Regions from separate parts of the Sporomusa sphaeroides DSM 2875 genome, predicted to be linked through region 1. Evidence: riboswitches for the same ligand, from Rfam matches in the RefSeq annotation. Region 1 holds a riboswitch; each other region holds the start of a gene.
What was found. A riboswitch is a leader RNA that binds a small molecule or an ion and turns the genes downstream of it on or off. The one in region 1 is predicted to bind cobalamin.
Positions count from the first base shown of each region.

Region 1 (3,282 bases):
GGAGCGAACGGGGGAAATGCTTGTGCAGCATGTCCGTTTTGTCGCTCAAGTTAGTTCCCAGGCAGCGGATAAGCTAAGACTAGGTATAATTGAATCTGCAAAATTCTTGCAAAAGTTTCCCGAACATGGGGCATGACTTATTGATCGCAAATGTCTATAGGAAACTGCTTGTGGACAAACGTTACCTCTTTATTTACAAGATTAAAGACAATACGGTATATCTTGATTATGTGGTTGATTGCCGTCAAGAGTACCCCTGGTTGATTTAATATAAATGAATTCTTAAATGACTGTTTGTCAGGGCGGTATTGACAGGTATTTCCGGATATGGTATAGTCATATGCATAGCAAGGATAAACTAAATATTTCGAGATAGGTGCCCTTAGGGGCTTAATAGGGAAGTCCGGTTAGAAGCCGGCGCGGTCCCGCCACTGTAACGGGGAGTAAGCTTAAGTTATACCACTGGGATGTATTTCCTGGGAAGGTTTAAGCAAGCCATGATCCGGAGTCAGGAGAACTGCCTGTCTGACAATCACCGTTTTTCACCCACGAGGTATGGGGAGGGGATTACAGTAGACGCTTCTATGGCGTAGCTGATTAATTCGCTCCTGGTATATAAACCAGGAGCTTTCTATTAGTCTACTGATTATTACTCCCAGCTTTTCAACGGTTGGGAGTTTTAATATTTCTTCAGGACATTCTTCTCAAAACGCTCCTTTCGAACTTTTGCGCCGCTGGCGCGCGGGCCAATTTGGCCCTAATTTTTTACAATTATACTTTAACATAAAAATTGTATTCAACAACCAATAGCGTGGCAAGAGCAGTTGAATACACCGGGAAAACTTAATATGACAGTATAGGTGCCTGCGAGGCTTAATAGATAAGCCGGTGCAATACCGGCGCGGTCCCGCCACTGTAATGGGGAGCAAACTCAAAAAATGTCACTCTTGGGAAGGCCTGAGCCAGCGATGATCCAGAGCCAGGAGAACTGCCTATATGATAATCACCGTTTTATCCACGAGCGATGGGGAGGGGATTAGCGCAGCAGTTTGGCTTGTGCTTATTTTGTCCCGGCGTATGTTATACGCCGGAATTTTATCGGTATAGCTACTGTTTTGTCTGTCTCCCTGCCTTTCAGCAGGGAGACTTTTGTGTTATGGCTCGCAGCTTTCCAGGGGATGCCGCAATATTGCAGCGGGAGATAATAGCGTAATGCTCCCATCACTGTCGTGGGTCCTGCCCTTCGCTTTAACGGTTTTGACTGACTAAGACGGTTTATAAACAAGGAGGATACCAATGAGGAGAATTGAAAAGTTAATGGAACTTTTTCACAACTATGACCCCGCTACATTGAGGCATTGTCAAAGTGTTGGTATGCACATGCTGGAATGGGCGGATTGTATGGGGTTTTCCGATAAAAAAATACAAATAGCATATTATTGTGGCTTAATGCATGATATCGGCAGATTGTGCCTGCCTGGCAATGTATTTAATAAACTTGAACCATTATCAGACGACGAACAGGATATGCACAAACTTCATACGGTATATGGCTGGGTCATCCTTAATAGTGTGGGGCTGAAGGAAATAAGTCCTATTGTTCGTTATCACCATGAACGGTATGATGGAACAGGATATCCGGAAGGCCTGAAAGAAGCCGAAATTCCCTTTTTAAGCAGAATGCTTTCTATCTGCGATGCTTTCGATGAGATGACAAACAGGCAAGGAACGAATAATCTAAGCGGCCGCCAGGCGTTGCAAGCAGTGGAAACCTGCGCCGGGACACGGTTTGATCCGTGGCTGTGCCGGCAATTTGTCAGTTATATAAGGAAAGTAGAAACACTAAAAGCGGTTGCTAATTTCGCATAAACCGGTTGATATCAGATAATATAAGAGGGATGTGTAGTATGATTTTACATATTGCTAACGGCTCAATACTGAAATCCTATTTAGAGACTAAAGGCATTTCAGGCCAGAAGATTATTGCGTTTAATGAATCCATGATTACCGGGAAATGCGCGGAGACAATTTTTAGTGAGGAATTCTTTCAATTACGGGCAGAAACCTTACAGGTTGATTATGAGCGCTATAACGAATTGACGGTGACAGAACTAGAGGCATTATTAAGTCACTCGTATTCGGAGATTATATTATGGTTTGATGCCGATATGTTTTGTCAGATGAATATTTTAACCTTGTGCGCCTATCTGGATGCCAGCAACTATCAGGGGGAAGTGCATTTGCATATTATCCGGCACGATTTTTGGCAATATGATAGTTTGCAGGACATAATACTTATATCCTATCAAATTAACCCTGCGGGATATTACGAGATATACCGGGAGGTTCTCTTGCAAAGATGGCCAGCAAGAGAAAAGTATCCGGTTTTTGCAGAATTAAACGCAGGAATTAACTTGTACACAAACTATATTTCCGCTAATAGTGATATTCGGTTAGCCATAACAAAAATGGTTAAAGAAAACAAAGATAAACCGTTTGTAATAAAAGAAATAAACGAGAAATATCCGCATTATGGTATCGGTGATTACAATATTCAGCTGATTTATCGTGATATAGTAGATACGATTCAGCTTAATATGGATTGACAATCACTTCCTGCAGTGTTATGCTAATTTCATAAGAAAACTACATATGTTAGAGATAGGTGCCTTACAGGCTTAATAGGGAAGACCGGTTAAATGCCGGCGCGGTCCCGCCACTGTAACGGGGAGCAGGCTTAAGATATACCACTGGGATGTATTTTCTGGGAAGGTTTAAGCAGGCTATGATCCGGAGTCAGGAGAACTGCCTATCTGACAATCGCCGTTTGTTACCCACGAGGTATGGGGAGGGGATTATAGTAGGCGCTTTTATGGCGTAACTGGCTAATTCGCTCCTGGTTTACACACCAGGAGCTTTCTGTTCGGGCTACTGTTCAAACCTCTCACCGCTACGGTTGAGAGGTTTGCTGTTTTAATCACAGGCTGCTCCCATCATCCTGGTAACGAAGGCGTGTCCGGTACTCAAAAAATATGAAGGAGTTGTTTTTGGCCAATGAAAAACATCTATTCGATTATCACCACCCTGTGCATGCTGGCTGTATTTGGCTGCGTAAGTCTGGTTCCGTCACTGGCAGCGGCTGCACCGGCTCAGGCAGGCAAAAAGGCTATTTTAGTTGTAAGCTTTGGTACTACGTATCCTGAAACCTTAAAGACAACCATTGAAGCTGTTGAAACCAAAATAAAAGCAGAATTTCCCGAGTACGAAGTTCGCCGGGCTTTT
Region 1 is NZ_CP146991.1:695,652-698,933, forward strand. Features, by position in the region: cobalamin riboswitch at 358-539, shown strand; cobalamin riboswitch at 842-1,010, shown strand; gene SPSPH_RS03155 (HD-GYP domain-containing protein) at 1,297-1,869, shown strand; gene SPSPH_RS03160 (hypothetical protein) at 1,908-2,606, shown strand; cobalamin riboswitch at 2,647-2,827, shown strand; gene SPSPH_RS03165 (sirohydrochlorin cobaltochelatase) at 3,055-3,282, shown strand, end outside.

Region 2 (3,282 bases), 1.4 Mb from region 1:
GTCCAACTAAGTAATTGAGAGATACATTGAATTTGAATAATAATCCCGTCTCTGACATTTCCGTCAGTTATCCTCTGCTTTATCTAATCTACCGACCAGATAATCTAGAGACACATCGAAATAGTCTGCGAGTAAAATAAGTCTGGCCATATTGGGTTCCCTTTCGCCTGATTCGTAAAATCTCCAGGCGCGAGTGGACACTCCTAGTAAATCGGCTAATTCTTGTTGAGATACGTTATGTTTTTGTCTTAATTCTTTTATTCGATGCGAAAAACTCATAAAAACGCTCCTGAAAATATTGACAGGAACTAAATGTTCCTATATAATAGGAACAAATTGTTCCTGTTTGATTTTTATATACTGAAAGGAGGTAGGTAAAAGAGCGACTCGAAACAGCAAGCTTACAGCTGTAAGATGCTAAACAAGGGCAAAGCATGCCCGAGAATGTGTCTGAAGGACACTAGTTGCTCGATACCACGACAAAACAACTGCTGCTGATGGAGACAATCGAACGGAAAACAGGGGTGTGTTCCACATACGATTGTCTCCATTATAGCGCAGTTGGTGGCTGGCTTCAATGTTAAAGGCAGTGGATTAAATTCCTCGTGAACGTTCCGTTAAAAATAAGCCGATAATACCTTTAAAAGGAAAAAGCCGCAGGAATTTATTTTGTGTTTAAATCAACCTTAATCGCCCCATTTTTGGTCTCATAGGCGGCTATATGAGCTTTTATAATCATTTCTAGTTCCTTATTAACTGTTCTGAAATTATTGTCAGCAATATAGCGAAACTTTTCAAGTATATGTTGATCGATACGAAGTGTAAACTTAGATGTATTTGATGACACGGTAATTCCCTCCATAGAAATGTAATTACAATAAATGTATATTAAAAGAAATAGAAAAGGCATATTGACGGCAAAATGACGGCATGATATGATTTAAATGGAAAATGGGGGTGCCTATATTTGGGAGTAAAGTGTTTTGTCAACAATTTTCCTACTTGAGGTCTGTTCTACAGAAAGGGGGCATATAAAAGAGAAGTTTAGATAACGGACTTAACCTTATTAAGCCGCTAACCAAGGGTAAAGTATGCCTAAATTCGTGTCTCAAAGACACGAATTTGGTGTCGCCCTGCATTGCTCACAGTTGGCAGCTGGCTTCAATGCAGGGGTTGAGAAAATGTGACAAATCATTGCAGCGGTGAAGTTATGCAGAGTTTGTAGGAAAACTTTTGCCGTTGCCGAGGGGAAGGAGGGAATAGGAAAAAGTAATAATCCTGAGCTATGCTTCATAGATTAAACCACAGAACAACAGAATATCTTGGGACAGGTGCCCGCAAGGGCTTAATAGGGAAGTCCGGTGAAATACCGGCACGGTCCCGCCACTGTAACGGGGAGTAGTCTTGCATATTGGCCACTGGAGCGTCAAGCTCTGGGAAGGCGCGGGACAGCGATGAACCGGAGTCAGGAGAACTGCCTGTTCGGCAATCACCGTTGTACCTGCGCGTGACAGGGAGGCGATTATGCAGTATTTTCGGAAAATAACGTCAATTTGGCATAAGCACTTCCCAAAGGGGAGTGTTTTTTTTTTTAGTGTCTACTATGCAGAGAGGAAAGAACGGGATAAAGGAATGATCGCTTTTGAACCACATCTACAAAATCATTTGGAACCGGGCACGCGCCTGCTGGCAGGTGGTGTCCGAACTGGCGAAAAACACCGGCCGGATGAAATCGGTCCGCTACAGCAGCGGCGTGCGCGGCGCCAAATGCGTGGTACTCAGCCTGGGATGGCTGCTGGCGCTGAATCTGGCTGCGTCATTTATCCATACGGCGGCTGCGTTTACAACGCCGGCAGACGGCACGTGGACGGCAACAGGAGAGGTCGACGGCTATAATACCTACGAATCGACAGCCACCATGGGTGGCGCCGGGACTCTTCCGACTAACCCTAAAAGGTACAATGCGACGATTGTGCTGCTGGCAGGCGAAAGATGGCGGCCGATGGATGTGCCGGCCAGGGCCTCGTATATAACTGCCGCCGAGCTTACGCTGGCGGGCGGCAGTATGCTTGACCTGGCCTGGAAGGGCAACAGCCAGGGATATCAGGAACCCACGCCTGCTAAGGAGGCCAGTATAAAGCCCATAGCCCTGACTGTGGAAAAACTGAATCTGTCCGGTGACGTTGTTTTGCGCATTAATACCCATGTCAAAAGCACGGGCGGAACCATCCAGATAGGCGGTGTTACCGTTAAACAGCTGACCGGCAGCGGCACCATCTATGTTCAGTCTGCCTATGATCCCAATTATAAGACCATAGTACGCGGCGCGGGCGGGGTTTTCATGCGGCCAATAGAAATGACCACGCCTGCTTATAAGTACAACTATATGGTTGTTGACCTCAGCGCGGCCGGCAGCACTGCTTACAATCAGGTTAATGTGCTGGGGCAGGCATCACTTATCGACGGCCCGCTGCGGATTTACGAACTGGTGCCGGTTATTGACTGGAACAACCTGCAGCCCGGCAAAGCGATCCTGCTGGGGGTAAAGTCCTACAATACCGGTGTCATCTCCGAATCCGGCAAGATGGCCAGTGACGCCCAACTGGCTTTTCGCAATATCTGGCGCATCGAAGAGGGCAATCTCTTCACCCGTATGGATGAACTGCATGCCCGTCATCTCGGCAATACAGGCGCGCCGTCCCTTGCCGGTGCGGCGGACAGGCCGGTAAGCGAAGGCGTCTGGGCCCATAGCTTCCGGGGAAAACTGAACAGCCGCGGCGCGTACGGGCGCGGCTTCAGCCAAAGCTATGACGGGCTGCAGGCCGGGCTTGACAAGGAGCGGGAGGGCGACTTCTATAACGGGACCCTGTACTACGGCGTAATGTTTGGCCGGACAAGTGCCGATGCCGGTTATGCTACCGGCCGGGGAGACCTGACCGGCACGAGCATGGGCGCCTATGCCTCCTGGACCGGTCACAGCGGCCGCTATCTGGATCTCGCTGCCCGGATGACGAAGATCGAAAACGACTACCGGTTTCATGACAGCGACAGCGCCAACTCGGCCAAGTATGGCAGCTGGGCCAGCGGTATCAGCGCCCGGTACGGCTATCGCCGGAACTTGCCCGGCGGCTGGTATTATGAACCTCAGGCCGGTTTAGCAGTCGGCATTATTGACCGGGTAAGCTACGAACTGCCTAACCAGCTAGCGGTCAGGCAGACCTCAGACAGGCCGGTGGTCGGCCGGCTGGGCGTGACCGTGGGCAAGGCGTTCGGCGATGAACA
Region 2 is NZ_CP146991.1:4,250,894-4,254,175, reverse strand. Features, by position in the region: gene SPSPH_RS19595 (helix-turn-helix domain-containing protein) at 64-279, opposite strand; gene SPSPH_RS19590 (Arc family DNA-binding protein) at 665-847, opposite strand; cobalamin riboswitch at 1,313-1,496, shown strand; gene SPSPH_RS19585 (TonB-dependent receptor domain-containing protein) at 1,643-3,282, shown strand, end outside.
Region 2: another riboswitch for cobalamin. It lies ahead of SPSPH_RS19585 (TonB-dependent receptor domain-containing protein); the one in region 1 lies ahead of SPSPH_RS03155 (HD-GYP domain-containing protein).

Region 3 (3,282 bases), 510 kb from region 1:
CTTGGCATCAAAATCCGGATTGGGTAATACAACCTGGCCTGCCAGTAATGCCCCTACATATTCGTTTTGGACGATAATGGGAGCGGCAAAATCGGTTAAACCGCTGTGACAATGATACACAACCGGCCGCTGCTGTTCCATAGCGTTGCGTCCGCCCCGGTCATCACAAGCCTTGCACCGCTCAAACCCGTCGGGAAAGGAACGAACATAACAGCAAAAATCAGTAAATTTGCTGGGTTTGGTTACAGGTGCACCGTTTGCATCAACAGTAACAGCAGCGATACCGGTGGCTTCCGAAAATTTATTTTGTATCTCCTGCAGGCTCTGAACATTAATAATCTCGTCAAGGCTAAACCGTTTGCCGTTATGCACAAAACATCCCCCCTACCCAAACTATAGATAGCATAAAAGAAATCAGCATTGTAATTTTCCTGATAAGGGGATATTTTGGCTATTAGCACTGTCAATTCCTGCTATAAATTGACAGTGCTCCACCAAAAATAATATCATATGGCCGTCAAATGCTGCGAATCCGGGTTGCTGACCGCAAAATCGGCAAGCCTGGCCATAGTATACATGGTATACGCCATCGTCCTGAGCATTGAGACCATTAAAACAGCTCCCGTCCCCTCCCCTAAAGCCATGTTGGCTCGAATTGGCACATCATCGGCCAAAATATTGCCTAACAGCAGGGCATAGCCCATGCCCGGCTCTTTGGACATATGAGAAGGCAGGCCATAGGCTTCCACTTCTCGATTTATCCGGGAAGCACAGGCAAAGGCTACCGCGGTGATAAAGCCATCGATAACAAACGGAATCTTGCGCCTGGCGCACTCTGTCATCCCGGCACAGATAGCGACAATATCAAAACCGCCCACACACCGCAGGATATCTTCAATCCTGCAGAAGGTTTCCCGGTGACGCTCAACTCCTTTGGCCACAACCACGCATTTTCGCTTTAACATATCGGTAGTCGGAGCGCTGGCACCATAACCGACAACAAACTCAGGGAGTATCCCGGTCATTGCATGCAGTACGGCTGAGGACGTAGTGGTATTGCCAATCCCCATTTCACCAAAGGATACTAAATTAGCACCCTGAGTATCAATAGCATACCCCGCCATTTCCTCGCCAACCCGCCAGGCCTCGTCAAATTCGGCTTGAGTCATGGCTTCTGTTTTCATAAAATTCCTGGTTCCCGGCGCCACCCGCCGGTATATGCCTGCTGTTTTTGTATTGTTGATGCCGATATCAATTACCGAATACGGAACATGATTGGCCTGGCAAAAACAACTGATCGCCGCCCGGCCATCCACCATATTTTGCGCTTGCAGGTAAGTAATCTCACTGGGAAAGTCCACTACCCCCTCTTCCACCACGCCGTTGTCGGCAGCAAAAATCAAGTGATATGGTTTTATTTCCGGATGCATGGTCCCCCATGCAAGCAACAGTTTTTTAAACAGCTTCTCCAATAGTCCCAGGCTATCCGGCGGCTTTGCCGCACCATTGATTAAATTGTCTACTTTAGCCCGATAATCCATACTTACGCCCCCTCATTTTATACTTATCCGGAAGAACCGCTGATGCACGCCTTATAACCTCCAGCATTTAAATTAAAAACCCAGCCCCAAAGGGCTGGGTTTTACTTTCATAAAATCCTGTCCTTCCGGTACTACCTCTGGCGCGGAGGTAAATAACAGCCAAAACAGGCAGGTCTCCTGGCTTACGGATAATCAGAACCCCTGGCCTTCCCGATTACCGGTGGCTTGGTTTGGGTGTTCCTCCCCGATTACAGTGGCGCGACCGCGTCGTTTAAGGATTGTGCATCCTTCCGAGCTTCCCTATTCTCCTCTTACTGCTAAGAGGCACCTGTATGGTGGCAGATATGCAATTATCCATCTACTTTTTTTGCACACTTCTACAGTCAAAACCATTCTCCTGTCAGTATATGCAGGGTTCGCAAGATGTTAAAGCATTTAGTCAAAATAGTTCTATTTTCCCCCGCTGTCCCGGCCTGTCCGGTTGTCCGGCAAACAAAAGCGCTGCCGCAGGCATTTGCCTGCCAAAATAGTTATCCCTCGTCATAGTATGTCATTTTTTTGCGGTCCTTTCGCTGCCTGTCCTTCACAAGCTTGCACAAACAGCAAAATGATGGTATCGTTTTAGAAAATTACAGAGCAAGGGGAGGCCGTTGCCGTGCAAAAAATCCATGAATATTTTATGACACCCATTAGTATTTTGGGCACAGGCTGCACAGAACGGATTGCCGGTTACATTAAACCTATGCTGTTTAGAAAAGCACTGATTGTCAGCGACAAAACACTCGTTGAAACCGGGCTGATTGACAAGCTGCTGGCATTACTTGATGCCGAAGGTATTTTTTACATAATCTATAAAGACGTTTCACCTAATCCTACGGTAGCTCAGGTAAATTACGGGTTAAAACTGTTCCGGGATAACGGCTGCGACTTTTTGATTTCTTTTGGCGGCGGTTCTCCTCATGACTGCGCCAAAGCCATTGCGCTATTAGCTGCCAATGGCGGCGAAATTGCCCACTATGAAGGTCTCAACAAATCCGCCAAGCGGTCCGCCCCCCTTATTGCTATCAATACCACTGCCGGTACCGGCAGTGAATTAACCCGCTTTTGTGTCATTACCGATGAAGAGCGGCATGTAAAAATGACTATCAATGATTGGCATGTTACCCCCATTATTGCTGTCAGTGACGCCGAACTTATGCTGGACATGCCTCCCGGTCTAACGGCCGCAACCGGTATGGATGCCCTGACGCATGCCATTGAAGCCTATGTTTCCACCAATGCTACCCCGGTAACCGATTGCAAAGCCGTTAAAGCCGTGGAATTAATCAGCGCCAATTTAGTGACCGCCTACCAAAGCGGCCATGACTTACCCTCCAGGGAAGCCATGGTCTATGCCGAATATCTGGCAGGTATTGCCTTTAACAATGCCAGCTTAGGGTATGTCCATGCACTTGCCCACCAGCTTGGCGGGTTCTATAACCTGCCGCATGGTTTATGCAATGCCATCTTATTGCCTGCCGTCATGGAATTCAACCTGCCGGCAGCCGTAACCAGGTATGCTGATCTGGCCCGCGCCGCCGGGATTGACACCACAGGCTTACCGGCAGAAGCCGCTGCAAAACGCTTCATCCAGTTGGTGCAGCAGCTCAATAAGGCGCTGGAATTACCGGCAAAACTACACGAACTGCGGGGGTTCAGAGCCGAAGATATCCCCTTGCTGGCGGAAAATGCCCTGAAGGAC
Region 3 is NZ_CP146991.1:1,210,283-1,213,564, reverse strand. Features, by position in the region: gene SPSPH_RS05260 (sensor histidine kinase) at 1-372, opposite strand, end outside; gene SPSPH_RS05255 (nicotinate-nucleotide--dimethylbenzimidazole phosphoribosyltransferase) at 507-1,541, opposite strand; cobalamin riboswitch at 1,692-1,888, opposite strand; gene SPSPH_RS05250 (iron-containing alcohol dehydrogenase) at 2,221-3,282, shown strand, end outside.
Region 3: another riboswitch for cobalamin. It lies ahead of SPSPH_RS05255 (nicotinate-nucleotide--dimethylbenzimidazole phosphoribosyltransferase); the one in region 1 lies ahead of SPSPH_RS03155 (HD-GYP domain-containing protein).